Regions from separate parts of the Bacillus sp. TL12 genome, predicted to be linked through region 4. Evidence: riboswitches for the same ligand, from Rfam matches in the RefSeq annotation. Region 4 holds a riboswitch; each other region holds the start of a gene.

Region 1 (7,921 bases), on a different contig from region 4:
ATGGTGTTACTAAAACAGTAAGCAACCTCTCTTTCTCTTGTTCAATTGTTCTTGCTGCCATAATGCCTGGTACGTTACAACCAAAACCGATAATCATTGGAATAAACGCCTTCCCGTTTAAACCGAAGAATTCCATAACCCGATCCATGACAACTGCAATTCGTGCCATATATCCTGAGTCTTCTAGTAACGAAATAAAGAAGAACAAGGCAAAAATTTGTGGGACGAATACTAATACAGCACCAACACCAGCAATAATACCTTCTATAATAAGTGCCTGAATAAACTCAGAGGCCCCAATATTTATAAGTCCTGCTGTAACCCAATCTGTAAATTGTCCACCAAGAAATTCGTCAAGCATATCCGACAAAGGCGTCCCAATCCACGTAAACGTAACCTGAAAAATAAAAAACATAACTGCTAAAAAGATTGGAAGTCCCAAAACTTTATGTGTAATTAACTTATCGACCCTTTCTGAAAAAGGAATCTTTCCTTCTTTTTCATGCTGAATGACATTTGTTTTTAACTTTTCAATATACGCTGCACGTGTATTATAAATATGCTGCTCTAATGTACCATCAAGTTCTGCCTCCAGATTAGAGCGAATTGCCACAAGTTCCTTATAAATCGGTAATCTACTCACTTCTTGTTCCACAACTTCATTATTGCTTAAAAACTGAAGGGCAAGCCATCTTGGATGTTCATAATTTTCCTTGTTTAAAAGATCTATAAGCTCTGCAATTCCTGCATCTACTTGTTTACCATATGAAAGAATGAAAGGCTCTTTCGTCTTCTTCTCACTCTCATGAAGGGCAGCAAGTAATTCCTCACAACCTTTACCACTCCTCGCAACAACAGGAACAACCGTTACTCCTAGTGTTTTTGATAATTTTTTTACATCAATAACAATCCCGCGCTGCTTCGCCACATCGATCATATTTAAACCAATAGAAACAGGCTTACCAAATTCCAGTAGTTGCATTGTTAAATGCATATTACGCTCAAATTGAGAAGAATCAACAATATTCAGCATATGTTGAAATTCTTCTTTTAATAGAAAGTTTGTAACGACACCTTCATCACGAGAGACAGGATTTAAATCATATACACCTGGTAAATCAATTAATGTTCCTTGCTTATTCTTTAACTTACCGACCTTTTTTTCTACCGTTACCCCGCTCCAGTTTCCCACGTATTCATAGGAACCAGTTAACGCATTAAATAATGATGTTTTTCCTGTGTTCGGATTCCCTAGCAATGCAACCTTATTCACGCTAATTCCACCTTTATCATTTTCGCGTCACAATGACGAATACTAATTAATTGCCCGCGGCATTCTAGTGTACATGGTCCCTTGAACATCGCTTTTTGTTTTACACGAAGTTCACTTCCTTCAGAAAGACCAAAAGCAGCTAATCTCCGCTTTAACAACTTATCTAACGCCTGTATATTTTTCACTAGTGCCTTTTCACCTATTTTGATGTCAACTAGACTCATAATCCCCCTCCTCAAAAGAGAATGATAATTATTTTCAGATGAATTATACCATCCCTACCAATCAAATACTATAGCCTTTTCCTTCATATTTACTAACATTTTGGGACAATTACATAGGAATAACTTTTTTGCACCATAACTCTCACCGCTCGCTAATGGCTAGACTCTCTCTTTCATCAAAAAAGAAAAGGGAGCCTCTTCTGCTATTTCCATTTCCCTACATACATATTACGGCTATGAAAATAAAAATAGACTTCCTCTCATTCCCTATTTCTGTCCTCATGCGGTATGGGCTCCAAAAAGGCACTGACCGCTTCTATCCATAGCTGGATTCTCTCTTCCCTCTAACAAGAAAAGTCTTTAATTTACGATTATCTAAACACCATTTGCCATTCTCATCCATTTCAATTACAATGAATCTAACAATCAAAGAATCTCGTTATCACAGGGGGAGCCTCGTTGCTGAGAGGGAATATAATATTCCGACCCTTAGAACCTGTTAGTTAATGCTAACGTAGGAATTGTGCAAACGCCGAAATACATCTACCTCATCATATTCTATTTACGTATTTCATATCTCCCTATGATACATTATTCTTTTTTTGTGCAACTTAGATTTAGGGGGAATGACAATATGCGTAACACCAATTTACAAGCGATGATTGAATCTGCAATCCTTGCAGCCTTTGCCTTGATCATCGATATTTTACCACTATCCATTAAACTTCCAACAGGCGGTTCTGTTTCATTTGCTATGATTCCTATTTTTATTATCGCTTACCGCTGGGGATTTAAAACAGCTTTCTTAGGCGGCTTGATTTGGGGACTATTACAAATTGTCGTTGGGGATGCTGTTATCGTTACACCAATTCAGACACTGATTGAATATTTTATTGCTTTTGCCTTCGTTGGTTTCGCCGGCTTATTTTATCAACCTATCCAACAAGCAATGGCAAATAATCAAGGTAAGAAAACAATGGCCTATATTATTGGTGCTACATTCATTGGTAGCTTAGCACGTTACTTCTGGCACTTTATCGCTGGTATTGTTTTCTGGGGACAATATGCACCAAAAGGGCAATCTGCTTTCCTATATTCATTGATTGTAAACGGTAGTACACTGCTTGCATCCTTCGCATTATGTACAGTATTACTACTGCTTTTATACACAACAGCTCCGCGCCTATTCAAAAGCGCAGATGTATATAATAGAAACACAAAAAAGAAGAGTGCCTAAATAGGTGCTCTTCTTTTTATAAACAACTCTCAATGTGTTATATCAATAATAAAAACAATAAATACACATAAAAATATAAATACCATTACACTTAGTAAATTGCTCTTCATGGATAATCTACTCCTTAAACAACTTCATCTTCTACCAAAATTATAAAGTGAAACTTTAATCAGTGGGGGTTTTCCTCATCCCCCACTAATTATTAGTTGAACCAATCGGGCCTTTACGGGCAGTTTATCTCCCACCTAACTTCTTTGCTCCCGCCGAATTTTGAGGTGGGAGTATTACTGCCCGTTAGTGCGGGATAAATGTTAAATATAAAGATAAAATAAAGATATTATCAAAATAAATTAAAAAAGCGTAGAATTTCTTTCCTACACTTTTTTTGGTAAATAGAAGTAAAATAACACACCATCGGCTGTATTCGTTACCCCATACTCTACTTCGTGAAGTTCTAAAATATTTTTAGAAATAGCAAGTCCGAGTCCCGTTCCACCTTTTGAGCGCTGGCGTGCTGTATCTACACGATAAAAGCGATCCCAAATTTTATCTAATTGTTCTTCTTCAATATGAGCACCTTTATTTTCTATACAAATCTTTATTCGATTTGACTCATCTATTGTAGAAATAATAATATTCTCGTTTTCCGGTGTATAACGGATTGCATTCGTTACAAAGTTGACTAGTACTTGTTCAATGCGATGTTGGTTTGCAACAACTTTGGCTGGAGATATGTATTTGTAAAAATGCAGTTGTTTTTTCTCTATTTCTAATGATAATTGTTCACATATATGCTCAATGACCTCATCAATATGAAAAGTATCCATCTGCATTTTATACGTACCAGATTCGAATTTAGCTAACTCTAGCATGTCCAAAATTAGCATGTCCATCTTATCCACTTCTTTTTCCATTGCCTGAAAGTAATACTCTTTCTTATGTTCAGCTACCCCATCTTTTAGAATCGAAATACAGCTTTTCATAATACTTAGCGGTGTTTTCAATTCATGTGAGACACCCGAAATAAATTCTTTTCTCGTATTTTCTAACTTTCTTTCTTTTTCAATATCTCGTTCTAATTGTTCAATATGTGTGTGCAATGTATTAGATAACCTATTAATATTTTGAGATAAATCTCCAATCTCATCTTTTGAAGTAATTGGAATTCTTTCTGTGAAATCTAGATTTGCAATTTTCTTGGTTGTGTCATTTATTCGTAATAGCGGTTTTGCAATTTGTTTTGAGTAATAAAAAGATGCCAACAAGGTGAGGACTAGTACAAATGCAATAATATATACATAATAATCCTTTACCATTTGTACTGCTTCATCCACAGGCTGTAAGGACGCCATGGCGAATATATATGTTAAAGAGCCATCCTTTTCTTTTATCGGTTTGATTAATAATTTATATTTTATATCATTTTTTTCATAGTCATTTATTCTTAAGGCATCATTGTTATCTTTATTTTCATTTAACAGTAAGTCTGCTTGAAATTCTTTTATACTCTCCAAGAACAAAGTGTTTTTATAAAGTGGATTCACTATCCCTTTACTATCAGGTAGTTGCACTTTTGTAACAGTTCCCCCAAAACCAGTACTAGGAACTTGAGCCGCACTTTTCTTTTCCTCTTTCACCTTAAGAACTATTTCATTTATTTTCTTATCTAATGGCTTGTTGGACCAACTTATACTACCCTTACTTAAATTTAATACAGCAGGAACAAATGTAGAATCTCTATCTATTCCATAAACCGAAATTTGCAATCCTGAAAAATTCGGCATTTTTTCATTTTCAACCTCTTCTATTCCCATAAGATAATAGAGAGGGATTGTAAGGTTTGTTTTTCCAAGTTCCTTCTGCCACAGCCGATCCAGCTTTACTTCTAAATAAAAATCGGTTGCATGTTTTAAATTCCCATCGCTATCTAATGCTGTAATCCATGTATTATTTTCTCTATAAAAATCTTGTTCCAGTTTCTGAATTGCTTCTGTGTTACCACCGCTATTCAAATAATCTCTCTCAAAGGTGCTTATATTTGTTTTAATATCACTAACTTTTCGGTTTGCATAATATTGTTTAAAAAATATCGTTTGTCCAATAAAAATCGTCGCTAAAATCAACATGCATAGTGCTGTTGTAAGAATAAATAATTTGAGTACAATTCCTTTTCTCATACATTCCCCTCAAATTTATAACCCATCCGAACAACAGTCGTAATGTGCTTTGCTTTATCTCCTAATTTATTTCGTAAATTACGGATATGACTATTCACTGTCCGGTCATCACCAGCAAATTCATAGCCCCAAATTCTTGAAATCAATTGCTCTCTTGTCAAAACAATTCCTTGATTTTGCATGAAATAGGTCAATATCTCAAACTCTGTATGCGTTAAATTAATGTCTATTCCTTCTACAGTAACAGCACGTGAGGGAAAGTGAACACAAATTCCATGGATAGATAATGTATCATCGTTATTACTCGAGGGTTTACTGATAACTTCTCTGCTCTCTAGTAATCGTTTTGCTCTCGCCAATAAAATAGGTGGACTATATGGTTTTGTTACATAATCATCTGCCCCTAGCTCAAATCCAAGTAATGTATCATCCTCATCTACACGTGCTGTTAGCATAATAATCGGAACTTGTGACGTTTTACGAATTCTCCTGCATACAGACCAGCCATCTAATTCTGGTAACATAATATCAAGGATAACTAAATGAACCTCATCTTCTTCAAACAAGGATAATGCTTCTTTTCCATCCCTTGCCTCAAGCACTTTATATTGTTCACTTAAAAAATAATCTTTCAAGATTTCACGTAGAATGTCTTCATCTTCAACAATTAAAATGGTTTGTGGCATATTCATTTCCCCCTCTTATTCTAAAATAGCTAAGGCTGTCATTTCATTTTGAATAAGTCGCAATTAACTTCGCTTCAATAATATATCGATCTGGTGCATCACCTATATAATCAAATGGATAACAAGTCGTGAGCGTTAAAGTCGGTTCTTCTTTTTTTACAATGACAGTTCGATCATCTGCATGCGTAATCCACATTTTTTGAATTTCATAAGTGTAGATCTTTTTATCATATTCTACAACGAGACTATCTTTTTCTTTTAGCTCTCCTAATTCTGTAAATACAGTATCACGATGTCCGCTCAGCACTGTATGGCCACGTTCAGACGGAACTGTAGTAATATCACTGACAAACATACCAACGCCTTTTTTTAACGTATTTTCATCAGTTCCCCAATGTACGGAAAATTTCTTCTTTATTTTCGGGATATTTAATGTAGCTACTTTCTCTCCTTCTTTATACTGCATTTGAGAAGAAGTCATTTGCGAATTCACAGGTGTTTCAATAATACTCTCCTTTTGTTGTACCTTTTCAAAGCTCTTTATCTCCTCTGTTGTTAAATCTCGCGCAGAACTTTTCCCTTTATACCATTCAAAGGAATAATAAGCCCCCATAAGAATACCAAGTATTATGAAAACTAGTCCAATCCGATTTAGAAATGTCACTTTTCATCCCTCCATGCAAAAAATGGTAGGGTTAACCTACCATTTTTAATATATGAAATTATCCTATTCTTTATAGGCTAATTAAAAATTCATTTTACGCTTTAATTTTACGGCGCGTAAACCCAAACAATGATCCTAATGCTACAAGGCACGCGCTTACTGCCATCATTGTTACGCTATTCGATGCTGTATTTGGTAGTTTTTCTCCTTTTGTAGCTTGTGTTACTGCCTCTTTTTTCGTTACCTCACTCTTTTGTTGCGCTTGGATTGCTGCTTCTTTTTTTGCCATATCACTTTTTTGTTGCGCTTGGATTGCTGCTTCTTTTTTCGCTATATCACTTTTTTGTTGCTCCTGAATTGCTACTTCTTTTTTCGCTATATCACTTTTTTGTTGCTCCTGAATTGCTGCTTCTTTTTTCGCTATATCACTTTTTTGTTGCTCCTGAATTGCTGCTTCTTTTTTTGCCATATCCTGCTGCACTTGTGTCACTTCTTCTTTCGTCATCGTGCCAGTAGAAGCACTGGCTACCGATGCATACCCCACTGATAAAAGTGCCATCGCACATATTGGTAAAAGTTTCTTTTTCATTTCATTTCTCTCCTTATATAATTTTTCACATCACATCGCATCGGATGTATTCATAGAATATATCTATGATGTAAAGATGAGATGCAGATAAAATGGATTTCTTTTAAAGATTTAATCTCCGTCAGAAAAGCAAAATTCCCTATACACTTCTCTCTATTTATAGAATAAAAAAGGGCTGCTAAAAGTAGTTATTCAACTACTTTCGGCAGCCTCTTATCTAAAATGTTTAAAGCATAACACCATTATCTTTAAATACATACCAAGTACCATTAATCAAATGTTTGCCTGTTGCCATTGCACCGTCAGATTTTAAATAATACCAATTTCCACTCTCTTGCACCCAACCTGTTTTCATTGTGCCATTAGAGTTCATATAATACCAACCCGCATCAGTTCTTACCCAGCCAGTTCTCATTAATCCACGATGAATATAATACCACTCATTTCTTTCTTTTAACCAGCCAGTTTTAAATGAACCATCTTGGTTTGCATATAACCAACGATCTCCATCCTGTATCCAACCAGTTTGCATAATACCATCTTGACCTAAGTAATAATCGCTTCCATTTACTCTAACATAATCGTTTTGTACCATCATTCCATCTATACAGTAATACCATTTTCCGTTATAACTTAACCAGCCTTCATGAGCTTTTCCATCTTTATCAAAGTAATACCATGTATCTCCAGTTTTTACCCATCCCATTTTTTGTATAGCTTGTTCTTCTTTCGGGATAGCCTGATTCATATTTTCATTTGTTTCTCCATAAGAAACGGCAGGTACTAAAAACATTACAGACATTAAAACTAGCAAAATAATTTTTTTCATTTTTCCCAGTCTCCCAAATAATAATTTATTTTGGTTTCTACCTCTATAACCAAATTATATTACGAATTATAAAAACAAACAACACTTTTGTAATATAAATGTAATAATTTTATTATTTTTGTTACTTTAGTTATTTTCCCGTTACTATTTTTCTACTACATTCTCGAAATTAATATATATCCAATTTGATTTTCTAACATATAAATTGTAGCTATGAAGTACAGAAAGAGACTTTCACTCCT
Region 2 (7,921 bases), on a different contig from region 4:
AGTTCTACCACATGAGGTAGGAAACACTTTAATTACAGTACAAGACCAAGTATATGATAAAGTTCCATTCATTGCTCGTGAGGATTTCACGTTCTCTAAAGAGCGTATTTACGGATTTGTTGTAGATGATTGGATGAGAACTAAGGAAATTTCACATCAATTAAATAACATACTGGGTAGAGAGAGTGGAGAGCGTAGTTTTTATTTCGAAGCTTTAACATTGCAGTGGTTACAAGCGAAACAAACAAACGGATTGTTACTTATGGCAAGTGTTTTAGTGGGAATTGTCTTTTTTACATTTGCAGCGAGCTTTATTTATTTCCGTTTATATACAGATTTAGACCGGGATCAACAACAATATAAAGTGATTTCAAAGATGGGATTAAGTAAGCGAGAATTAAAAAAGGTTGTAACAAGGCAGCTGTTAATTATGTTCTTTTTACCAATTATCATTGCGGTAATTCATACTTCAGTTGCATATATCGCCCTACAACAATTGGTTGATTTTTCTATTCTAAACAGTTCAATCATTATCTTAATATCATTTGTCTGTATACAAATTTTATATTTCTTTATGACTCGTTGGCGTTACCTCCAAAAACTTTATAAGACAATGGATCAATAAAGGTACTATTACTAGGGCTTGATTATATTATAGAGAAATGAAGTTTCACCTTAAACCCTATATCTGATAACTAATTCGTTTAACGAAAGGAGTCGTAATGAAAAAAACAGTATCGATTTTTATGTTAATTGTCCTAGCCATAATAAGCTTAAGTGCTTGTTCGAAATCTAAGGAGAATACACAACCTGCGAGCGGAATAATAATGATTGGAGACGAACAATATACATTACCAATTTTTGTGCGTTACAAAGAAAATATAAAAGAAAAAGAGGTATTTGAAGTAAAGACAGGCAGCGTGGGTGAAAATAAAGTGCTTATTATAGACGAGTCTACAGCTCAGGCTATGATTAAAGAGAAAATTTTTCGGACGAATAATGTAAATAACAGTTTAGATTATATTTCAATAAAAAAATTACCAACGATCCCCAAAGGTCATTCGTTAGTATTTACACATGAAGATCAAGAACATATAGAAAGTATAGATTTAAATGGTCAAACAATACCGGTTCAATATGAAAGTAATGCTTGGATTAGAAACTCTCGTGATTACAAATCTCAATGGTACCTTATTGTGGCGAAAAATGATGTATATAAAGAAATAAAAGCAAATGAAACAAAATTACAACTCATTCACTTCAAAAAATCATTAGGATATGAAAAACCTAAGATGTCAACAGATAATACAATTGTAATCGAATATTTAAAATTAAAAAGACAAGTGAATGATTTTCATAAATTAATATCGGTCAAATTTGTTACTTTTGAGGATAAAGGTTAAAAGGGACAGGGAATTGTCAACAAAACTTTATCAATATGTAACATTTCATAATAGATAGACAATTCGGATAATATAGTTTACATTATTTTTAAGTTAATAAATGTGATAGAGAATTGGAGATCCACGCTATATAACCATTGCACGTTGCATTGGTATATCTATGTGGATCTTTTTTCTATTACGAAAAAGGGGGTAAAAATGAAAGCGCTTTATTAGGGTGGATAGAAAAAGAAAAGGGGATGTAAAATGAAAAGATTACTTTGGGGATTATTGATCGTATGTTTTATCGCTTCTAGTGTAGTACTTCCGGTGCCAACACATGCAGAGGAAGGAAAGAAAAACAACAATGCAATTATTCTTGTACATGGTTTTACAGGTTGGGGAAGAGATGAATTATTGGGTGTAAAGTATTGGGGTGGTGTTCACGATATTCAAGAAAATTTAAAGAGAGATGGATACAATGTTCATACTGCCGCTGTTGGACCGTTATCAAGCAACTGGGATCGCGCTTGTGAGTTATATGCTCAAGTTAATGGTGGAACAGTTGATTACGGAGCCGCTCATGCTGAGAAACATGGACATGATCGATATGGGAGAACATATACAGGGTTTGTTCAAAATTGGAGTGAGACAAATAAGGTTCATTTAGTAGGACATAGTATGGGTGGTCAAACGATACGTACGCTCGTTCAATTATTGAAAGAGGGAAATCAAGAGGAGCGCGAGTATGTAAAACAGCATGCAGATGTGACAATGTCTCCGTTGTTTCAGGGGGGAAAATCATACGTTCATAGTGTAACGACATTGGCAACCCCTCACAACGGGACAACCCTTGCAGATGGAAGTCTACTCTTACCTGCTGTAAAGCAATTACTCATCGCAACTGCTGGGATTGGAGAAAATAATAATCTAGCATTATATGATTTTAAGCTGGATCAATGGGGAATTAAAAAGAAAGCTGGAGAATCATTTTATCAATATTCAAACCGTGTATTAAATAATCCGATTTTAAAGGATACAAAAGATATAAGCCAATGGGATTTAAGTACAGATGGAGCAAAGGACTTGAATGATTGGGTAAAAGCGCAACCAGATGTATATTATTTTTCTTACAGTGGACATGCGACACAAGCAACGCCTATAACAGGACTTCACTTGCCACACATTACTATGAATAAAACGTTAATGGGGAATGCGATTTTCTTAGGGGCATATGCAAGGTACGAACAGGATCGTACATTTATTGATTCATCCTGGTGGCAAAATGATGGTGTGGTAAATACAAATTCGATGGTAGGACCATCAACTGATACGATTATAAATAATAATGGCACAGCAGAGCTTGGAAAATGGAATCATATTGAGACAAAACAAAACTGGGATCACCTTGATATGGTTGGGTTAAGCGTTTCGGATTCCTTAGGTTTTTCTGATATTAATGCTTTTTATCGAGAGATCGCTGCCAAGTTATCAAACTTACCGAAATAACCGGATTCATAATTATATTAAGATATAAAAACTCCCTCAAGTTTATTTAAGGGAGTTTTCTTTCGTGAATCACATCATATTTTCGGAGTATAATGGGGTTAATATCAAAATAGTATAATAGTTTGAGGTGATAATATGAGAGTTAATATAGTAATATCTGGATATGGAACTGTTGGAAAAGAGTTTGTGAGATTAGTATTTGAGAAAGCTTTATATGTAAATGAGATGTACGGCATCGAACTTGTCCTTACTGGAGTTATTGGAAGTACAGTCAATCTCTTTAGCGCCAAAGGTTTACATATTAAAGAATTATTAACTTATGGTACGGGTTCTGATGCATTGGAGAAATATCTCAAAAACTATCCACTTGAAAAAAGTGAAAAAATGCCTTTTGGTCATGTATTAATAGAATCAACACCAACTAATCTTCAAACAGGTGAACCTGGAAGAAGATATATTGAAACAGCGATTGGAAATCATATGGATATAGTCGCTATTTCAAAAGGTACACTTGTTAGCGCATGGAAAGAAATAAAGCAAAAAGCAACGCAAGCTAACGTACGTATTCGTTATAGCGGGGCAACTGCAGCTGCACTTCCTACATTAGATATTGGGCAATTTAGTTTAGCGGGATGTCAAATTGAAAGTATAGAAGGTATTTTAAATGGAACAACAAATTATATTATTACAAAGATGTATGAAGAAGATGTAACATTCCAGGAAGCATTGCATCAAGCGCAGCGTAAAGGGATAGCTGAAACGAACCCATCATTAGATGTAAGTGGTATGGACAGTGCCTGTAAGCTATTATTGTTAGCGAACAGTTTATTTCAGTCAGAATACTCTCTTGATTATGTAAGTGTAAAAGGGATAGAGGGTGTTACAAAACAAGATATAGAGAAGGCAAAAGCACAAGGTAAATTTCTAAAACTAATTGGGACGGCATATAAAGATTATTTAGGAAATCTTAAACTTGAAGTATATCCGCGTGAAATAGAGAAAGAACATCCGTTGGCTTATGTAAATGGAACGGAAAAAGGAATCACTTTTCATACTGATATTATGGGAAGAGTTACTTCTACCGGGGGAGCTTCGAGCCCGAGAGGAGCAGCAGCGGCAGCTTTGAAAGATTTAATTAATTTGTATCGAAAAGATGTGTGATGAAAATATTTGACAGTTATATGGATTATGTTATGATAAGTATCAAAGTTAAATAGTTATATATCTATCCACTAGGGGGGCCTTTAATAGGCTGAGATTAAAGAATACCTTTGAAACCCTTAGGACCTGATCTGGGTAATACCAGCGTAGGGAAGTGGAAGTGACAGAAGATGATATTTTTACAATATTGATGATGTCCAGTCCGCTTTCTTTACGTGTGTGTAAAGAAAGCTTTTTTATTTTACACACCTATTTGAAGTAGATCCTAGTAGTCTAGTAGTTAACGAATGATTCGTTAAGAAACTTGTTTCATTTTTTATTATTAAAACGTTTATTGGAGGGTCTATAATGTCATTTTCACAGTTATTACGTAAAGAAGTTAATCCGATTTGGGAGGCAAGTTTTAATCATCCATTTGTGACAAAACTAGGGGACGGAACATTAGATTTAGCTAGTTTTCGCTATTACGTTCTGCAAGATTCATATTATTTAAGTCATTTTGCAAGAGTCCAATCGTTAGGAGCAGCAAAAGCGATTGAATTAGAAACGACGGCTCGCATGGCGCACCATGCACAAAATACATATCAAGCTGAATTATCACTGCATGAGAATTTTGCGAAAAAACTAGGAATTACGGAAGAAGAAAAAGAATCGTTCATTCCTGCACCGACGGCTTATGCGTATACATCACATATGTATCGCGCTGCATACGAGGGACATATCGGGGATGTTATCGCAGCGATTTTGCCGTGCTATTGGCTTTATTATGAAATTGGTGAGCGACTCAAGGGATGTAAACCTGAAGAACCAATTTACCAAGAATGGATTTCAGCATATGGTTCTGACTGGTTCCGTACTTTAGTAGAGGAGCAAATTGCTAGATTAGATGCCATTGCTGAAACAGTAACAGAAGCTGATCGTAAGCGGATGCAACAGCATTTTGTAATTAGCAGTCAATATGAATATTCGTTTTGGGAGATGGCTTACACATTAGAAAAATGGTCAGTGGAAGAACAAGTAGAAGATGTAAGTTTATAATGAAAAGCTATGTCTTTCATCATGCATACATGAGTATAGAAAATGACTAACTTAGTTTAGTCATTTTTTTGTACAAAAATAATATTTCTAGTTTTAGAAAAATCAACTTCACTAATTAGATGCTTATATATTATTAAAAAATTACATAATAAAAAGGAGGAAGAGGGTAGTTTTTATTGAAGTTTGTTTATGATATCACATAAAGGGCGTAAAGAAGTTTATTAATCTCTTTGATATTTTTTATTTTCCTTACAATGCTTGGAATGTTGTATGAAAAGGATTTAATTTTGAAAGGAGTCAATAAATATGAAAACAAGAAAACGAATAGGGAATAAGCTTTTACTCGTTAGTGCAATTTGTACGATAAGTATTCCTTCTGTTTCATATGCGGAGGAAGTAATTTCACCTAAAAATTTCGTGAGTTCTTCAAGTTTGTATGAGGGGCGGAATACGGACGTATTGAAAACAAGTTTTTATCCCAATACATATAATAATCCGTTCAACCACCAATTTATTTCAACTTTAAAGGAAACAAACACAAATATAAAAGAAACAGACAATGTTAATGATGAAAACCCTGTTATATCTACTACTCTTACATTTATCCGTGATATGCATGCTGAAAATTATAAATCTGCATTTGATTTAACTTCTCGATCTTTACAGAAGATAATATCTGAAAAATGGTTGGAGAGTTATTGGAAGGGACTCCCAGTACAATTGCAAGCAGGTTCTTTTATGGGAATTGGAGAGGTAAAGCAAAAAGAGACGAATTCCGTTCATACAAATGTAGAAATTGGATTAGTTTTTGAACAATTTACTGTGCCATTACTAATAAAGTTAGACCCATCTGGAAAAATAGATGATTTTCAATTTAGCATGTCGTTTAGTCCTGTTGCAGAACGTCCATCATATAGTAAGCCTGAATCATTCATTGAAAAAGAAGTAGTAGTCGGAAGTGGTGCGTTTCCATTACCAGGAACATTGTCTGTTCCAAAGGGAAAGGGTCCTTTCCCAGCGGTTGTTCTTGTTCAAGGATCTGGAGCGAGCGATCGGGATGAAACTGCGTTTGCCTTAAAACCTTTTCGTGATTTAGCTGAAGGTCTTGCCTCGAAAGGTATTGCTGTTCTTCGTTACAATAAACGAACGTATGAACATGGCTTAAAAACACAATTAAGCCCTTTTTATACAGTCGATAAAGAGACAACTGACGATGCACTTCTTGCCACACGTTTTCTTCAAAATGAATCAATGGTAGACAAGAATCAAATTTATATCCTTGGTCATAGTCAAGGTGGAATGATGGTTCCGAAAATGATCGAAAAAGATCAAAATCAAAATATTGCTGGAGCAATTGTAATGGGAGGACCAGCTCGTACAATCCAGGACGTTGTTTTAGATCAATTTGACTATCTTTTTTCTATTGGAGCAATGAAACCTGAAGAATATAAGTTTTACAAAGCGCAATTTGAATTATTAAATGATCCAAACTTCTCTAGTCAGAATCCTCCAAAAGATTTTTATTTAGGATCACCAGTATTTTGGGATTCTATCCGTAAAATGAAAGCAGCTGAAATGTCTAAAGAACAAAAAAAACCGCTTCTTATTATCCAAGGGGAAAGAGACTATCAAGTTCAATCAAAAATCGAAATTCCTCTTTGGAAAGAACAATTAAAAGAGCGAAATAACGTTGATTATCGACTATATCCAAAATTAAATCACTTCTTTACAGAAGGAGATGGGGAATTAAGTAAACCGGATGAATACTATAGTCCTGCCAATATTCCTGAGTATGTTATAAATGATATTGCCACTTGGGTGCAAGGGAGAGCCGAATTTAAATAGTACAGTATATTTATGAGAGCAGCTAATTCCGTTTACAAAAAACATGGGGAATTAGCCTGTGTTTTTTGTACTTATATGAAGAATTTTAAAGAGGGGGATTATCTATGACAAGTGTAAATGAACAGAAAAGTATAGAAGAAATTTTAAAAATCGCTGAAAAAAATGGCTTGCAATTGAATAAAGACACCGCTGAATTAAATGAATCAGGAATGGACTTTCAGGTTGTATTCGCTAATGATGAGAAGAGCGTTTCATGGGTTCTCCGGAAACCAAGAAGACCAGACGTCATTGAAAGAGGAGCATTAGAAGGGAAAATACTTGAGCTTGTTCAAAAATATGTACCTGTTGCAGTACCAAATTGGAAAATCAACACACCAGAATTAATTGCTTATCCATTAGTAAAGGGTAACCCTGCAGCAGTGATTGATTTAGAAATACAAAATTATGTGTGGCATATTCAAAATAATCCACCTTCTATAACATTTGTTCGATCTTTAGCAGAATCGCTCGTTGCTTTGCATTCAATTGATTATAATGAGGCGACTAAGTATGGCATTGAAGTTCTTCAACCTGCTGAAGCAAAGCAATTGTTAATAGATAGAATGCATCAAATAAAATCAAAATTTGGTGTGTCAGATGAACTATGGGAGCGTTGGCAAACATGGCTTGCGGATGAATCGTATTGGCCGAAGCATTCTGCATTTGTTCATGGTGATCTACATCCACCACATATTTTAGTTGATGAAAATACGAAAGTAACAGGCCTGCTAGATTGGACAGAAGCGAAAGTAACAGATCCCGCTACTGATTTCACCCTCTATCTTACAATCTTTGGAGAGGATAATTTGAAAGTACTATTAAATGAATATGAAAAAGCAGGAGGGAAAGTTTGGCAGAGAATGTTTGAACATATTATTGAACTTGGTGCTGCTTATCCGGTAATGATTGGATTATTTGCACTACAGACAAAGGAAGAGGCACATATG
Region 3 (7,921 bases), on a different contig from region 4:
TTGTTCTCTATTTTGATATCAAATACTTCTGTTTGTTCATATATATCAGCTCCAGAAACGGCTGCAGAATGCGCAAATGCTTTCGTAAGTTCCGGCGCGATGACATGACCATCTTTCGGATAATATACAGCCCCCATAATGGATGAAGAGAGAAATGGCTCTTTTTCACGAAGCTCATCTCCAGTCATAAAATATGATTCTTCACCTGTTTCTTGTTGCCACTTCATAATATCTAGTATTCTTCTCTTCTCATCTTCCGTTTGAGCAATACGATAGATACCTTTCTCTTCATACCCAATATCAACACCTGTTTTTTCACGTAACGTTTCTGCAAGTTGTGGAAATATTTCACGGCTTTTCCTAGCAAGTTCAAATAGTGGATCATACGCATCCCACTCCGCCTGTACACCAAGTAAACCTGCCGCTGCTTTAGAAGCTTCAGACGCAATCCTTTGTTTCTCAACAATCGCCGCTTGGTATCCTCTTTCCGCTAGAAAATGTGCAACTGAACTACCAATTACACCACCGCCAATAATGGCTACATCATATATCTTACTCATGGTTTTCCGCCCACTTTCTTATTGTTTCCTTATACAATCTTGCTTTCTCGTATGGAGTACGATCACTGACAATTCCAGACATAACTGCAATACCACTTACACCAGACCGAAGAACCTCTGCTGCATTTTGAGGCGTTATCCCACCAATCGCTGTAATCGGTACCGTTAATCGCCTTGCCATATCTGAAATTTCTTCTAACCCTCTTGCTGGAACACCCTTCTTACAATTCGTTAAAAATACATGACCATAAACAAGGGAATCTGCACCATTTTTGAAAGCTACTATTGCTTCTTCCAAAGAATGCACAGAATACCCGACATGCAAATAAGAAAACTTTTCTTTCACAAATCTAACATCTGCACTTCGATATCCCAATTGTACGCGAGGGATATTTAATAGAATCGCAATATCAATCCGATCGTTCATCACAAGCTTAGATGCTGGAAAGCCTCTTTTTAAAAGGCTTTCCACACCTTCATACAACTCTTTCGTATTTTTCTCACGCTCACGAATATGCAAATAGTCAATCTCACCCTCAATTTGCATCGCTACATTCGTTAACTCTTCGAATGTCATCTGACCATTTGAGATCACATGGAGCTCATTTTTCATATTCATTCGCCTACTTTAAAATGTTTTCGAATAATTCATCGGCAGGAACACTTTCTTTTGTCATGCCTTTTTCTTTCAACCATTTATTTTGTTTTTCCCATGACTCTTTTGAATCCGATAAAAATGGCTCATCTTTCGTTTCCATTTTCTCTAATAAAATTTTCATACTTTCTTTTTCAACTTCTGGGACGAGCGGGAAGTTTTCTTTTTCTTGATGATCTAATAAAATATTTAGTGCCTCATCTGGATTTTTCTTCATGAAGTCGTATCCCTTTTTCGCACCACGTAAAAATGCTTGTAATGATTCTTTATCTTTCTTCAATGTTTTATCACCTGTGACAAAAACAAGTTCATGATAATTTGGCACACCGTAGTCAGCTGGGTTAAAGTATGCTGGTTCATGGCCTTGATGGCGCATAACAGGAACTTCATGGTTAATGTAAGCACCTGTAACAGCATCTACTTTTTTCGTAATTAACGCTGGTACTAAATCAAATCCAACATCTACTACTTTTACAGTATCAGGATTACCACCAGCTTCTTTTACCATCGTTTTTAAATACGCCTCACTTAAAGGTGTTCCTGAATAACCGACTGTTTTCCCTTCCAAATCTTTTGGAGACTGAATACCTGCTGATTTTAACGATACAACATGATTTAGTGGTGAGCGGACTACAGCTCCAATTGATTTCACTGGAATTTGTTCATTGGCTCTTGCGATGACAACATCTGGCTGGTAGTATAGACCAACTGTTACTTTTCCGGCTGCCGCTAATGTTAATGGATCGGTTGGATTAGAAGGGAATTTAATATTCACCTTTACTCCTTCTTCTTTAAAGTAGCCCTTTTCAATCGCTGCATAGATAAAACTATGAACTGCGTTTGGATACCAATCGAGCATAACTGTTACTTCTTTCTCGGCCTTTTTCTTGTCTGACACTGAATTGCTAGAACACCCTGCAATCATTGCAACTAATAATGTAAACACAAAGATGCGCTTTAATAATTTCATGAATGCTTCCTCCAACTAATAAATTTCTTTTCTAATATAGAAACAAGTAATACAAAGAAAATAGCTAGTAATGATAACAATACAATCGGTGCAAATACGCCTGCTCCGTCTAACTGCGTCATCATTCGTTTACTAAAGTAGCCTAAACCAGCTTGTGCCCCAAGCCACTCACCAATTGCTGCCCCAATTACACTAAGCGGAACAGCGATTTTTAAAGCAGAGAAAAAGTATGGAAGTGCAGAGGGCAACTTTAATTTTAGAAAAATATCTTTTTTCGTTGCACCATATGTAACTAAAAGCTCTTCCCATTCCTTTTTCGTACTGCGTAGCCCATCATACGTATTTACGGCAATTGGGAAAAATGTAATCAAAACAGTCACAACTACTTTGCTCCAAATAGAATATTCAAACCATAAAACAAATAATGGTGCTAGCGCTGTAATTGGAATTGTTTGCGATGCAACTAACAATGGATAAAATGCTCTTTCCATCCATGTACTAGCATTCATCAACATCGCGAGTCCCACACCGAGCACAAGTGAAATCACAACGCCTATTAACACAACGTATAACGTTGCCGGTAAATGCACAGTAAATAATATATCTCGCAGCGCCCACATTTTAGCTAGAATTGCAGTAGGAGATGGTAAGATGTACATCTCATCCACAATTCTAGCTCCCACTTCCCAAGCTATGAGCAGTATGCTACTTAAAATCAGTGCAGGCAATAACTCGATCACACGTTTCATACAAGCACCTGCCTTTGCAGCATACTAAGTAATTCATCTTTTAAAGCTAATATTTCAGGTTTATGCAAGTCTTTCCTTGAGCGATCTGGTCCAAGTGGTACAATACGTTCCGTCAAAGTTGTAATAGGCTGCTCTGTCACAACAAAAATCCGATTGGAAAGAAAAAGCGCTTCCTCCACATCGTGTGTAATAAATAAAATTGTTTTTTGCCACTGTTTCCATTGTTCAAACAACCATTCTTGCAAAGTTGCTTTCGTTAAGGCATCTAATGCGCTAAACGGTTCATCTAACAATAAAATGTCCCCGCCTGTTAATAGCGTCCGAATAAAAGATACTCGTTGCCGCATACCGCCCGACAAATCTTTCGGATATTTCCGTTCATATCCTTGTAAACCAAATTGTTCTAAAAGCTCTTTCGCCTTCAAATGCGCTTCTTTTTTCTTTATTCCCTGGCACTCTAACGGCAATGCCGCATTTTCAATAATCGTTCTCCACGGCAGAAGCATATCTTTTTGTGGCATATACCCTACAGGATGACTCGTTGTTTCTGTCAGTTGAATATTTCCAGCCGTAGGTTCTTCTAATCCTGTAATTAAACGAAACAATGTACTTTTGCCACAGCCACTCGGTCCAATGATGCTCACAAACTCTTTTTCTTGCACGAAAGCATCTAGGTCGTTTATGATTGGCTTTTCATCATAATGAAAGGAAACATTATGAAATTGTAGTATGCTCTTGCTCCTCAAAACCCCACATCTCCTTACGATACGCCATATCCCAGAATAAATACTCAAATCGGCTGGAATATAAGAAAATCTCTTCTAATTTAGCTAACTCTTGTTCAGATTTTCCAATCGCTAGTTCATTTAATAAATCTATTAACCAAATACAAAGATCTCCGTATTCTTCTGAGCTATAGCCTTGAATCCACTCCCCAAAGAACTCATGATCCCTTGCTCCTGGAATATCATTTAAACGCTTTCCAATTTCCCAATAGCTCCACATACATGGAAGAAGAGCCGCAATTAACTCTGCAAGCGTACCATTTTGAGATACTGACATCATATAGTTTGTATACGCTAAATTTTTAGCAGATGGTTTTGCCTCTTCTATCTCTTGTACAGAAATACCAAGGCGCTTTGCATACTGTTTATGAATCGTCATTTCTCCATTTAAAATGCCATCTATTTGTTCCGCAAATTTACCCATCACATGTGGATTTGTTGCCTTTACAACTCCAATTGCATATAGTTTTGCATAGTCTAGCAAATATAAATAATCTTGTACGATGTAATATTGGAATTTGTCTTTTTCTAACGTACCATCCCCCATTCCAGTTACAAATGGATGGTTATGACTTTTCTCCCAAACAGGCTGCACAGTTTCAAATAACCTCTCACAAAATTTCATTTATATTTCCCCTTCCTTTATATCTATTTATTAAAATAAAAAACCACTTCTATATAAGAAGTGGTTCAGCAAATAAGAATACATTTATTCATTGTTCCACTTCCCTACGCTAGCATAATCTAGATCAGGTCAGTAAGGGTTAAGGATTATTCCTCTCTCAGCACATAAAGCACCCCTAGTGGTTTCTACTATTCAATTATCAAATAAAAAAGCCCCGTTTCTCTGCGCAAAAGAAACGGGACTTACTACTTTAGTCCGAATTGCTTCCCTACGCTAGCATAATCTAGATCAGGTAATGAAAAGGATCTAAGACTCCCGGTCTTACTCTCAGCTGGCAACACCAGCTCTCCTAGCACAATATGAAATTACCATAGTCAGTATAACACTGTCATTGGTCATCAGCAACTGTTTTCATTTATTACAATCTCATTTATGATTAGCGGATCTAATCTTTCCATCAAGGTTCTACTTTCCACTTATATAAAATATGAAAAATAAATATTTATATAGGCATGAATCCCCATCGGCCTATGGCAGTTACAAAATAATTTTTCAACATATACGTTGATGCTATAAAAACAAAAGAAGATCTGCTCTCATTTTCTCTTTCTGTTTTAACTCGGCATGGGGCAAAAAAGGCTCTGACCGCTTCTATGCATGGGCGGATTCTCTCCCCCTAAAAAGAAAGCTTTTCTTTCGTTTTTTAATTCATATTTATATATCTATTCAGAAAATATCGATTATCTATTTATCCATATTCTAATAATCATTTATCTGTTATTCTTGTAATATATTTCGATTCCATTAAAAAACAGTTATTTTTTCTTATTTCATATTACAGTTATGTGAACAATGCACAAAGTATTATATCTTTATACTATAATAAAAAATATATTAATACATCTATGGGGGGCTAATATTAGATGGAACAGAAAGCTACAGCTTTAACGGCAACTACTGTCGCAGTCACATCTCTACTTCCATCCATAAATCAAGTAGATACACGTACTGTAGCAACTCAACAATTGCCTACCAAAAACACTCAATATATAAAACTCAATTCAAAAACATTATATTTTAATAACGAAATGAACACAAGGAATAATACTAATTCCTTAAAAAAAGCAAATACTTCATTTACTAAATCTACTAAGCTATATACAACCGTTCACGCTCATACGAAAGACCGTTCAGTACAAGTTGGTGATCAAGTTCTGATTGGACAATTATTAGAACATATGGGAAATACAGATCATTCATTTAGGCAGCATCATCATTTTGAAAAAACAAACGCAGTAAATCCACTGCCTTATTTGGTTCGGTAATATTATATGTCACGTAATATACCATTAATAATTGAGTATATAGCTTTTCTCGGTTTAATCTGTTGCTTAGTCATTTACAATACGAACCTTGTCTTTTTGGGTATCGTCATCTCATTTGTTGCTATTGAATCTTTGATGGAAGCATTCAAAATCCGACTGAAGAAACGAATTTCTCATATATATACTGCATTTATTATTATGAGCAGCTTAATAACAAATATCATTTATAGTGGTTTTCATATGGCTGCTATATTCCCTGTATTTTTTATAGGAGTACTAATCATTATTTCCCAATATATTTACATTCCTGAACACCGTAAAAATCAGCAAGAAGCTTAGAACAACCTTCTACATTTATGACTAAAAAAGGGATCTCACGTTTGAAGTGAGATCCCTTTTTCATATATGCATTATATTGAACAGCTTCTCTTTATCCACACGCATATCGCTCATAAATAAAACTTAAATTATACTTCTTTTCTAAGCCCATTCGTTGTGCATCATCGCACCAGTAAAATAAAATATCATGAATTGTTGCATAACGCTTATTCTTTAGAAATTGCTTAATAAATGACGGTAAACAATCGTGTAATTGTATAAATATATAATTCCGTAACATTTCTTCCTTATGTTCAATTCCTTTACAAACATGCATCAACTCTTCACAATAATATGCATGTTGCGGAACTTGAATCATTTCAAAAAATGGTACATATGATAATAGTTTTCCAATGAAGTGCTCATATCGATTCATAAATTCAAACGACATATGCTCCATCATTTCCTTCATTACATACAGATAATCATCCACATGAGTAGTTTTTAGAGGATTAAGACGGTCAGAAATTTGAGCAATTACAGCTCTTTGACATGCAACAACAGAGCGACTTGGTCCATAATATGTTAAAAAATCCGTACACTTCCGATATTTTTTTAATAAGTCATATATGTATAAGTCATAAACGTATGTATTACAGTATATTGCTAAATTCATCATCTCTTGATCTAATTCTTCTTTAGACAATCGTTTTGCCTGTTTACAAATATAAAAGAATGTAAGTTCCATTACTTCCTTATGTGATAATAGCTTTTCACATTTTTGAATACATTCTTCATTTAATTTAATTCTTTCCCATATCATTGCATCTCTATTTTCCAATTCTCCAATGCGATATTTTACAATTAAGTAGTTCCAAGCCACAACTTGGGTTAAAATGTCCCAAGTTTCATATTCCATGGATGTATGTACAAATTCATCTAATTTATGCTTCACCATAAATGTATAAGCTTCCTTATACCAACCAATTTTTTGGCACAAATGAACAATACGAACTAAAGTTGGTATTTCATCTTTATGAAACTGTGGCAAATCCTTCACTTTATTTATTCCATATAAAATAAACGGAGCCAAGTTTTCTTGTTTATAAAATTCTTTTTCTTTCCAGGCTAAAATTGTCCGTTCTTTGCCTTCGCCTTTTGGATGATTTGGTACAAGTAAAGAAAATAAATCTGCAAAATTAGTTGGTTCCACATAGGCCTCTGTAACCAAATTCCAATTTGGATTACTCTGTACCTCCCTCATATTATTTCCCCTCCGTTTCTATTTATATATGAAATCTTTGATAGCCTAGTAGATAATCATAATATTATTATATTCAAAATCTCTTATAAAACTTATATTTATTATATCATTTTTTAACATAACAAAAATTAGTAATGGAAATTGTTAAATAAAATTTCAAATGAACTTAACATATGTCATTCTCCAGATACACTTAATGGAGAATCTTTATATCCATGCGTAAGATTTTGGATACGTTTTAATCACAATATAGCTTTATTTGCATTATTAATAAAACGTATCCACCCTTACCTATTCTCTAAACGAAAAATAATCTGCATATACTCCTTTATTCTGTATGCTCGGAAATTTCGCTTAAAGCAAATCCTGCTTGATCATCAGCTTTCTCTGCTATTGCTAAATCCCCTAACGCTAACAGCCCAACAAGCTGGCCATTCTCAACTACAGGCAGTCTCCTAATTCGATGATGCGCCATTAACTCTGTAGCCTTTTCAATAGGGTCATCAGGAGAAACAGACACAATTCCTGTAGTCATGACATTTGTAATTTTATTAGACCCAGGATGTTTCTCAGCAATTCCACGAACAACTAAGTCACGATCAGTGACAAGACCAACAACTTGATCGTTCTCTACAACTGGAATCATTCCAATGTCCTCTTCTTTCATTTT
Region 4 (7,921 bases):
CGTGGCTCTTATAATAAGATGGTTTCTCTTGATAAAGGTGAATTAGAAAATGGGGTTGTTGCAGCGTCTGCTGGAAATCATGCACAAGGTGTTGCCTATTCAAGTAATATGCTTGATATTCCCTGTACGATTGTGATGCCAAAAGGTGCACCGCTTAGTAAAGTACTTGCGACTAAACGATATGGCGCGCATGTAGAGTTGCAAGGTGATGTATTTGATGACGCATTAGCTTATGCGCTAGATTTGAAAGAACAAACAGGAGCGAAGTTTGTACATCCATTTGATGATGATGCTGTAATTTCTGGTCAAGGAACGGTAGGTTTAGAAATATTGCAACAGCTTGATGATGTCGAAGCTGTTATTTGTCCTGTTGGTGGTGGTGGCTTAATTGCAGGTGTCGCGATGGCGATTAAAGAACAAAAACCGTCGGTGAAAGTATATGGTGTACAAGCGCTTGCTTGTCCAGGAATGAAGCAATCTCTGGAAGAAAAGAAAGTAATTACTGTGGAATCTTCACCAACTATGGCAGATGGAATTGCAGTGAAGAGGCCGGGAGAACTTACATTTCAGCTTGTAGAGCGATATGTAGATGATATTTTTTGTGTAGATGAAATGGAAATTGCGAGAACGATGTTAATGCTATTGGAACGGAATAAATTATTAGTAGAAGGCTCAGGTGCTAGCTCGTTGGCCGCATTGCTCTATCAAAAGATTCCTGTGAAAGAGAAAAAAGTTGTGTCGATTTTAAGTGGTGGAAATGTTGATGTTAACTTTATTACTCGCATTATTGAACATGGGATGGTTGAAGCTGGCCGCTTTGTTCACATTGCAACAATGATTAAAGATAAACCAGGACATTTGCAGCACTTACTGGAAATTGTAACAAGTTTTGAAGCAAATGTATTACATATTCATTTAGAGCGGATTGGAACAAAGGTGTTTCCGGGATATGCACAGCTCCATTTATCATTAGAAACGAAAGATAAAAACCATATTGAAGAAGTGTTAAGTGGGATAGAAAAGAAAGGGTACAACGTAGAAATTGTTGAATGAATAATTTAAACAAACGTTTGATGAAATGAAATAAGAGCTGACGAAATTGTCAGCTCTTATTTTCTAAGGCAATGCATCCAGGTTCGCTCGGATGATCTTGAATCATTGTTTCGCTGGGAAGGTTTTTGATGAGTTGATAAATCATCATATCACCTACACCGCTAGCCACTAGACCTACACTAACAAAAGTAAGTAAACCATATTCAAATGTAATACCGATTAGGAGCGGAATGATTCCTGTCACAATGACTGGGAGTAGCAGGGCTTTTTTATAATTTTGATTTTGCATAGGTATTTTGCAATGAGCATAGGGCATGAAATAACGCAGGATAATACCAAACTTAATGTCTTTATAAACGGCTTTTCCGAAAACAATAAAGCCGATTGCATGTAACAATTCGTGCGCAATTATTAATACGAAGTAAAGCACAAAAGAGGTTGTTAAAAATATATAATCAAGATTAATAGAAATTCCCCATAATAGAGAATAAATAATAAAAGTGATAATTCCCAATAGAAGAAGAGAAATATTAGCTATTTTTGTGCACTTTTTTATATCGATTAACAATTCTTTTTTCTCGCTTTGTACCATGTTTCACCTCGAATAAATACTTCTCATATGAATTATATAACAAAAAATCCCTTTTTTAAGTTATGTGTGTAAAAAAAGGTACAAACCTTTTATGATAAAAGATTTGTACCTGTAACACTAAAACATAATTGAAATTAACAACACCCCAATTCCAATGGAAGCAAACGTTGCGACAAGACCAGGAATCATAAAGCTATGATTTAATACATATTTACCGATACGTGTTGTTCCTGTACGGTCAAAATTGATTGCGGCAACGATTGTCCCATAGTTTGGAATGAAGAAATATCCGTTTACTGCAGGGAACATCGCAATGAGAAGTGCTGGTGAAATACCAAGTGATAATCCAAGAGGCATTAAAGCACGTACTGTTGCTGCTTGGCTATACAGTAAGATAGATAGGATAAATAACGCAATAGCGAATAACCATGGTGCACTTGTTACTAAATGTTGAATTGATCCTTGAATCATATTTAAGTTTCCGTTAAAGAATGTGTCTCCCATCCAAGCGATACCGAAGATTGCCACAACAGCTGTAGCACCGGCTTTAAAGACATTTCCAGATACAATGCTTTCTACATTTGGTTTACAGAAGATAATAATAAGGGCAGCAATTGTAAGCATGACCATTTCGATTGTATTTGGCATAGAAAGACGAACTAATTTTCCGTCTATCATCCATCCTGGACGAAGTGTTTCGAATGAACCAAGAAGAACAACAAGAACAGTTGCGAATAAGAAAAGAATAACAGATAATTTGGCACCTTTCGCACCGATAAATTCTTTCTTTTCTTCAAGTTTAGGAATCATACCTTCTTTTAAACGCTTTAAGTATTCTGGATCTTTATTTAACTCTTTGCCCATTTTGCTTGCAACGAAAGCGGCTAACATACAAGCAATAAAAGTAGAAGGAATACTCACTTTTAAAATATCTAGCAATGTAATTTTATAATCAGCTAGCATTGCTAAAAGGGCCACTGTTGCAGCAGAGATTGGACTTGCTGTAATTGCTTGTTGTGAAGCGATAACGGCGATTGACATCGGGCGTTCCGGTCTAATTCCTGATTCGCGTGACACCTCTGCGATAACAGGAAGTACGGAATAGGCAACGTGTCCAGTTCCAGCACACAATGTAAATAAATAAGTTACAATTGGTGCGAAGAATGTGATGCGCTTTGGATTTTTACGAAGTGCTTTTTCTGCAAGATGGACAAGGTAATCCATTCCGCCCGCAGCTTGCAGGGCACCGGCAGCAGTAATGACTGCTAAAATCATCAGCATAACGTCAATAGGAGGAGCGGTAGGTTGTAAGTGGAAGACAAAAACGAGGATTGCCATACCAACTCCACCCATTACTCCTAGGCCGACTCCGCCAAGGCGTGCACCGATAAAAATGCAGACTAGTAAGGTAAGAAATTGTAGCCAAAACATGATAAAATACCTCCAAAATCCATATGGTAAGATATTTTTGAATAATTTAATTTGAGTGATAATTATTAAATTAAACAAATGAAGTGCTGTTATATAAACCTTTTTTATTATATAACACATAAAAAGTAACATTCATTATATTTAGTAAAAATATTTTAAGAAAATGTGAAATGAGGATGTTAAGAGGGGGGAAAGAAAAAAGCAGAAACGAGTTTATTCGTTTCTGCTTTTTCCTTTTAAAGAATGCTATTGTTTTCTTTTATATGCACAAAAATATTAATAGTAAAGATAATAATGGAAAGAACAACAAGAATACTTCCACCAGCAACAAAAGGGATAGCTGCATGGTAACCGTAAATCTCAAAGGCAAGTGCAATCATCATAATCGGTAGTCCGATATTTAAGAGCCAAAAATGTAATTTACCAAGTTTTGAGGTGCCAGCTTCTTTGAAAATATAATATAAAATACCAGCTACCATCATAGAAGTCCAGCCTAGTAATAAAACATGCACATGAACTGCGGTCAATTTGAAATTAGATGAAATTGACATGAATAACCCCATACAAACACCGATGACAAAATAAATAGAAGAGATTTGAATAAAACGGATTCCCATTTTTCCCCTCCTTAATATGCTTGTATTTTTGCTATGATAAAATATATGACCAATAGATTGTAAGCAGTATCATATTATGAAAAAAAATGTGGATTTGTTTGTTTGAAAAAATAAATCATGCTACAATGAAAACGAATTAAGACTGGGGAGCCAATTGGCTGAGAGGATGTAAGTAAGCATCGACCCTCAACCTGATCTGGATAATGCCAGCGTAGGGAGTTACTTAAAGTGATGTAAGCAAATGTTATTGTATAATAACTTGCATACAAGGCTTTCCTGCGTACTTCGTAGGAAAGCCTTTTCTTTTTACAAAACATATTTTGCAAGGGGGATTTTAGTATGTCACAACAAGTTACCATTTCATTTTCAGTTGTACCACAAGCGAAAACGAAAGATGTGTATTCCGTTGTTGATAAGGCGATTGAAGTCGTACAACAATCTGGTGTTCGCTATGAAGTAGGTGCAATGGAAACAACGCTGGAAGGAGAATTAGACGTGCTTCTTGATGTTATTAAGCGTGCACAACAAGCTTGTGTCGATGCTGGAGCAGAAGAAGTGATTACTTCTATTAAAATTCATTATCGTCCAAGTACTGGTGTAACGATTGATGAGAAAGTTTGGAAGTACCGTGATGAATATGAAAAACCAGAAACAATCTAACATAACAATTACAACAATTTGGCTTATCCTTCTCATTGCTATATGGGAAGGATCTGTTTCATTATTTCGAATTGAACCGTGGATTTTGCCAAAACCTTCTGCGATTGTTCAAGAGCTAATTGGAATGAAAGATTTATTGTTACCAAATACAATGCAAACACTACAAGAAGTTGTAATTGGTTTGTTTTTTGCGATTTTACTTGGAACAAGTATTGCAATTATTATGGATGTTATTCCGTTATTTCGCATTTTAATTAACCCGTTACTCGTTATCTCACAAACCATTCCGATTGTCGTGCTAGCACCTTTATTTATTATTTGGTTTGGATATGGGATGCTTCCAAAGGTGATGGTCGTTATTCTTGTTTGTTTCTTTCCGATTGCTCTTAGTATTTTAGAAGGCTTTCAAACAGTAGATAAAAACATGCTTAAGTTATTACAAACAATGCGTGCAACCAAATGGCAAATCTACCAAAAGGTAAAATTTCCAGCCGTGCTTCCATACTTTTTCTCGGGGCTGAAAATTGCCGTTACATATAGCGTGATGGGAGCGATTATTGGGGAATGGCTTGGCGCGAGTGAAGGATTAGGTGTCATGCTTACGCGTGCAACAAAATCCTTTTTAACAGCTCGTGTATTTGGAATCGCAGCAATTATCGTCATGGTGACATTACTCTTGTATTTTATCGTAGAATTTATGGCAAGACTAACAGCACCATGGATCTATAGAAAGGACGATAAAAAATGAAAAAAGGTTTAAAAGTTATGCTAGCAGCGTTGTTAGCTGTAGGCGTGGTCGGTTGTAATGCGGCGAAGAAAGAAGAGAGTCCAGATAAAGAAAAGAAAGTAAAAGTTGTTTTAGATTGGTTTCCAAATACAAACCATACTGGTTTATACGTAGCAAAGACGAAAGATTATTATAAAAAGCAAGGGTTAGATGTAGAAATCATTCAGCCAGGTGATAACGTATCGGCAGAGCAAATGATTGCATCAGGAAAAGCGGATTTCGGTGTAAGTTATCAAGAAAATGTAACATCAGCTCGTGTTGAAGAAATCCCGGTCGTTTCTATTGGAGCAATTATTCAACATAATACATCTGCATTTGCATCGTTGAAAAAAGACAATATTACTTCTCCAAAAGATTTTGAAGGAAAACGTTATGGAGGCTGGGGAGCACCAGCAGAAGAAGCGACGCTAAAAACAATTATGGATAAACATCAAGCTGACTTTAGTAAAGTAGAAAAGATTGTTCTTGGACAAACTGATTTCTTTAAATCAATTGGTAGAGATGCAGATTTTGAATGGATTTATTATGGCTGGGATGGTATCGAAGCGAAACGACAAGGAAAAGAATTAAATACAATTATGGTAAAAGACTTAGACCCAGCATTAGATTTCTATAGCCCAGTCATTATTACAAGTGAAAAACATACGAAAAATGATAAAGACTTTGTAAAAAAATTCATGAATGCAACAGCAAAAGGATATAATTTTGCAATTAAAGAGCCAAAAGAAGCGGCTGATATTTTAATTAAAAATGTACCAGATATTAATAAAGAACTAGTACAAGAGAGCCAAAAGTGGCTAAGCACAAAGTATCAAGACGATGCAAAAGCATGGGGAGTACAGAAGGAAGAAGTTTGGACGAATTACATGAATTTCTTATATGATAACAAAGTTATTAAAAAGAAAATTGATGTGAAAGATGCCTTTACAAATGAATTCCTTCCAAGTGAAAAATGAACGGATTACAAATAAAAGATGTTGTAAAAGCATTTGATGGAAAAAATGTACTAGAAAAGATTAGCGCTTCTATACAAGAAGGTGAATTTGTCTCATTTGTAGGCCCAAGTGGTTGCGGGAAAAGTACGTTATTAAATCTGATTGCGAGCGTTGAAGAGGCGACTAGCGGTGAGGTAATCTACAACGATACTCTCGTTCAAAAGCAGGATATTGTAAGTTATATGCCGCAGCAAGATTTGCTGCTTCCATGGCGCTCAGCACTGCAAAATATTGTCCTTCCATTAGAAATTGATAGAAAGCCAAAGAAAGAGCGACTTGCAGATGGAATGGAAGCTTTACAGCAGTTTGGTTTAGCTGAATACGCAAATCATTATCCAGATGCATTGTCAGGTGGTATGCGTCAGCGCATTAGTTTCCTTCGTACGTATTTATGTGAAAAACCGATTATGTTGCTTGATGAACCTTTTGGTAAGTTAGATGCATTTACAAAAATGGAAGTGCATCGTTGGCTTTTAGATTCTTGGCATCAAGAGAAGCAAACGATTGTGATGGTAACGCATGATTTGGATGAAGCAATTCTATTATCTGATCGTGTATTTATTCTATCGCAAAGGCCAGCAACGATTGTAGGGGAAGTACAAGTGAATTTACCACGTCCTCGTACGATGGATATGTTGACATCCCTTGAGTTAAAAGAAGACAAAGCGGAGATTTTAGAGATATTAGCTCCTTATATGCGGAAGTGAAAAAGGTCTCTTAACAATTTTTGGTATAATGATTGTTAAGAGGCTTTTTTATGTGGAAATCGTTAACTTTAGATGTTACAAGACCTTACGCAATGGAGAAGATGTATGAAGAAATTTTTTTGTGAAAAAGAGGAACAAACAGATTTATAACGAATAAAATATAAGAGCATGGTACATGCTTATTATAAGACAATAATGATTTATAAAGGAGTGAAAGGATAAGATGACTTTATCAACTGTTCTTCAAATGGTTTTAGCTTGATATGGGAGAAGTCTGCCCATTTTTAAAGTTTAAGCCAAATTGAAGACAGCAGATAAAGAACCTTAATCCTTTTTTACAATAATATTTTGTGATGGGTAAGGTGTATTCACCTTACCCATTTTTCATGTATACACAATTTAATAAGACCTTTATTTTGCTGTTCTCTCTATTTGGCTTGTTAGCGATAAAGAAAAGGAGAGAACAAAAATGAGTGTATTAACAGTAGAAAATCTTTCGCATATGTATGGGGATAAAACCATTTTATATAATGCTTGCTTTCGGTTATTACAAGGTGATCATGTTGGGCTTGTAGGAAGTAATGGTGCCGGAAAATCTACATTGCTTCGTCTTTTAGCAGGAGAGATTTTACCAGATAGGGGAACAATTGAATGGTTTCCACATGTGAAAGTCGGTTTTTTACAGCAGCATATTGATTTACAAGAAGGAACAACGATTGAAGAATATTTGCAAAGTGCATTTTCTCATCTGTATAAGGTTGAACGTGAAATGATGGATATTGCTGACAAGATGGCAAAGGAAACAGATTTAGAGAAGTTATTAGTACAGTATGGGGAATTACAAAATAAGCTAGAAGGCTCAAATTTTTATCAACTTCATACAACAATAGAAGAAGTAGCAACTGGTTTAGGCTTGTTAGATTTAGGGATGAAAAAAGATGTTTCAAAATTAAGTGGTGGTCAGCGCACAAAGTTATTACTTGGCAAGCTTCTTTTAGAGAAGCCACACGTTTTATTACTTGATGAGCCGACAAATTATTTAGATACGCTTCATATTGATTGGCTAAGAGCATATTTAC

Evidence for each region. A riboswitch is a leader RNA that binds a small molecule or an ion and turns the genes downstream of it on or off. The one in region 4 is predicted to bind thiamine pyrophosphate.
Region 1: another riboswitch for thiamine pyrophosphate. It lies ahead of thiT (energy-coupled thiamine transporter ThiT); the one in region 4 lies ahead of LOK41_RS17470 (MTH1187 family thiamine-binding protein).
Region 2: another riboswitch for thiamine pyrophosphate. It lies ahead of tenA (thiaminase II); the one in region 4 lies ahead of LOK41_RS17470 (MTH1187 family thiamine-binding protein).
Region 3: another riboswitch for thiamine pyrophosphate. It lies ahead of tenA (thiaminase II); the one in region 4 lies ahead of LOK41_RS17470 (MTH1187 family thiamine-binding protein).

The regions. Positions count from the first base shown of each region.
Region 1 is NZ_JAJJBY010000002.1:50,059-57,979, reverse strand. It holds gene feoB (ferrous iron transport protein B) at 1-1,273, opposite strand, end outside; gene LOK41_RS02225 (FeoA family protein) at 1,270-1,497, opposite strand; TPP riboswitch at 1,935-2,036, shown strand; gene thiT (energy-coupled thiamine transporter ThiT) at 2,132-2,734, shown strand; gene LOK41_RS02215 (sensor histidine kinase) at 3,109-4,911, opposite strand; gene LOK41_RS02210 (response regulator transcription factor) at 4,908-5,597, opposite strand; gene LOK41_RS02205 (class D sortase) at 5,641-6,261, opposite strand; gene LOK41_RS02200 (LPXTG cell wall anchor domain-containing protein) at 6,356-6,850, opposite strand; gene LOK41_RS02195 (PspC-like choline-binding domain-containing protein) at 7,077-7,679, opposite strand.
Region 2 is NZ_JAJJBY010000007.1:4,783-12,703, reverse strand. It holds gene LOK41_RS08620 (ABC transporter permease) at 1-625, shown strand, start outside; gene LOK41_RS08615 (lipoprotein BA_5634 family protein) at 723-1,403, shown strand; gene LOK41_RS08610 (esterase/lipase family protein) at 1,650-2,891, shown strand; gene LOK41_RS08605 (homoserine dehydrogenase) at 3,027-4,052, shown strand; TPP riboswitch at 4,116-4,222, shown strand; gene tenA (thiaminase II) at 4,401-5,090, shown strand; gene LOK41_RS08595 (alpha/beta hydrolase) at 5,397-6,935, shown strand; gene LOK41_RS08590 (macrolide 2'-phosphotransferase) at 7,040-7,921, shown strand, end outside.
Region 3 is NZ_JAJJBY010000030.1:47,421-55,341, forward strand. It holds gene thiO (glycine oxidase ThiO) at 1-560, opposite strand, end outside; gene tenI (thiazole tautomerase TenI) at 553-1,173, opposite strand; gene LOK41_RS21615 (ABC transporter substrate-binding protein) at 1,184-2,185, opposite strand; gene LOK41_RS21620 (ABC transporter permease) at 2,182-2,934, opposite strand; gene LOK41_RS21625 (ABC transporter ATP-binding protein) at 2,931-3,680, opposite strand; gene tenA (thiaminase II) at 3,649-4,344, opposite strand; TPP riboswitch at 4,429-4,531, opposite strand; TPP riboswitch at 4,593-4,705, opposite strand; partial or broken gene LOK41_RS21635 (M23 family metallopeptidase) at 5,496-5,669, shown strand; gene LOK41_RS21640 (hypothetical protein) at 5,676-6,008, shown strand; gene LOK41_RS21645 (DUF3965 domain-containing protein) at 6,100-7,251, opposite strand; gene LOK41_RS21650 (CBS domain-containing protein) at 7,580-7,921, opposite strand, start outside.
Region 4 is NZ_JAJJBY010000019.1:44,759-52,679, forward strand. It holds gene ilvA (threonine ammonia-lyase) at 1-1,053, shown strand, start outside; gene LOK41_RS17455 (DUF3267 domain-containing protein) at 1,103-1,645, opposite strand; gene LOK41_RS17460 (anaerobic C4-dicarboxylate transporter family protein) at 1,763-3,076, opposite strand; gene LOK41_RS17465 (cytochrome-c oxidase) at 3,313-3,693, opposite strand; TPP riboswitch at 3,827-3,928, shown strand; gene LOK41_RS17470 (MTH1187 family thiamine-binding protein) at 4,033-4,353, shown strand; gene LOK41_RS17475 (ABC transporter permease) at 4,325-5,101, shown strand; gene LOK41_RS17480 (ABC transporter substrate-binding protein) at 5,098-6,096, shown strand; gene LOK41_RS17485 (ABC transporter ATP-binding protein) at 6,093-6,842, shown strand; gene LOK41_RS17490 (ABC-F family ATP-binding cassette domain-containing protein) at 7,312-7,921, shown strand, end outside.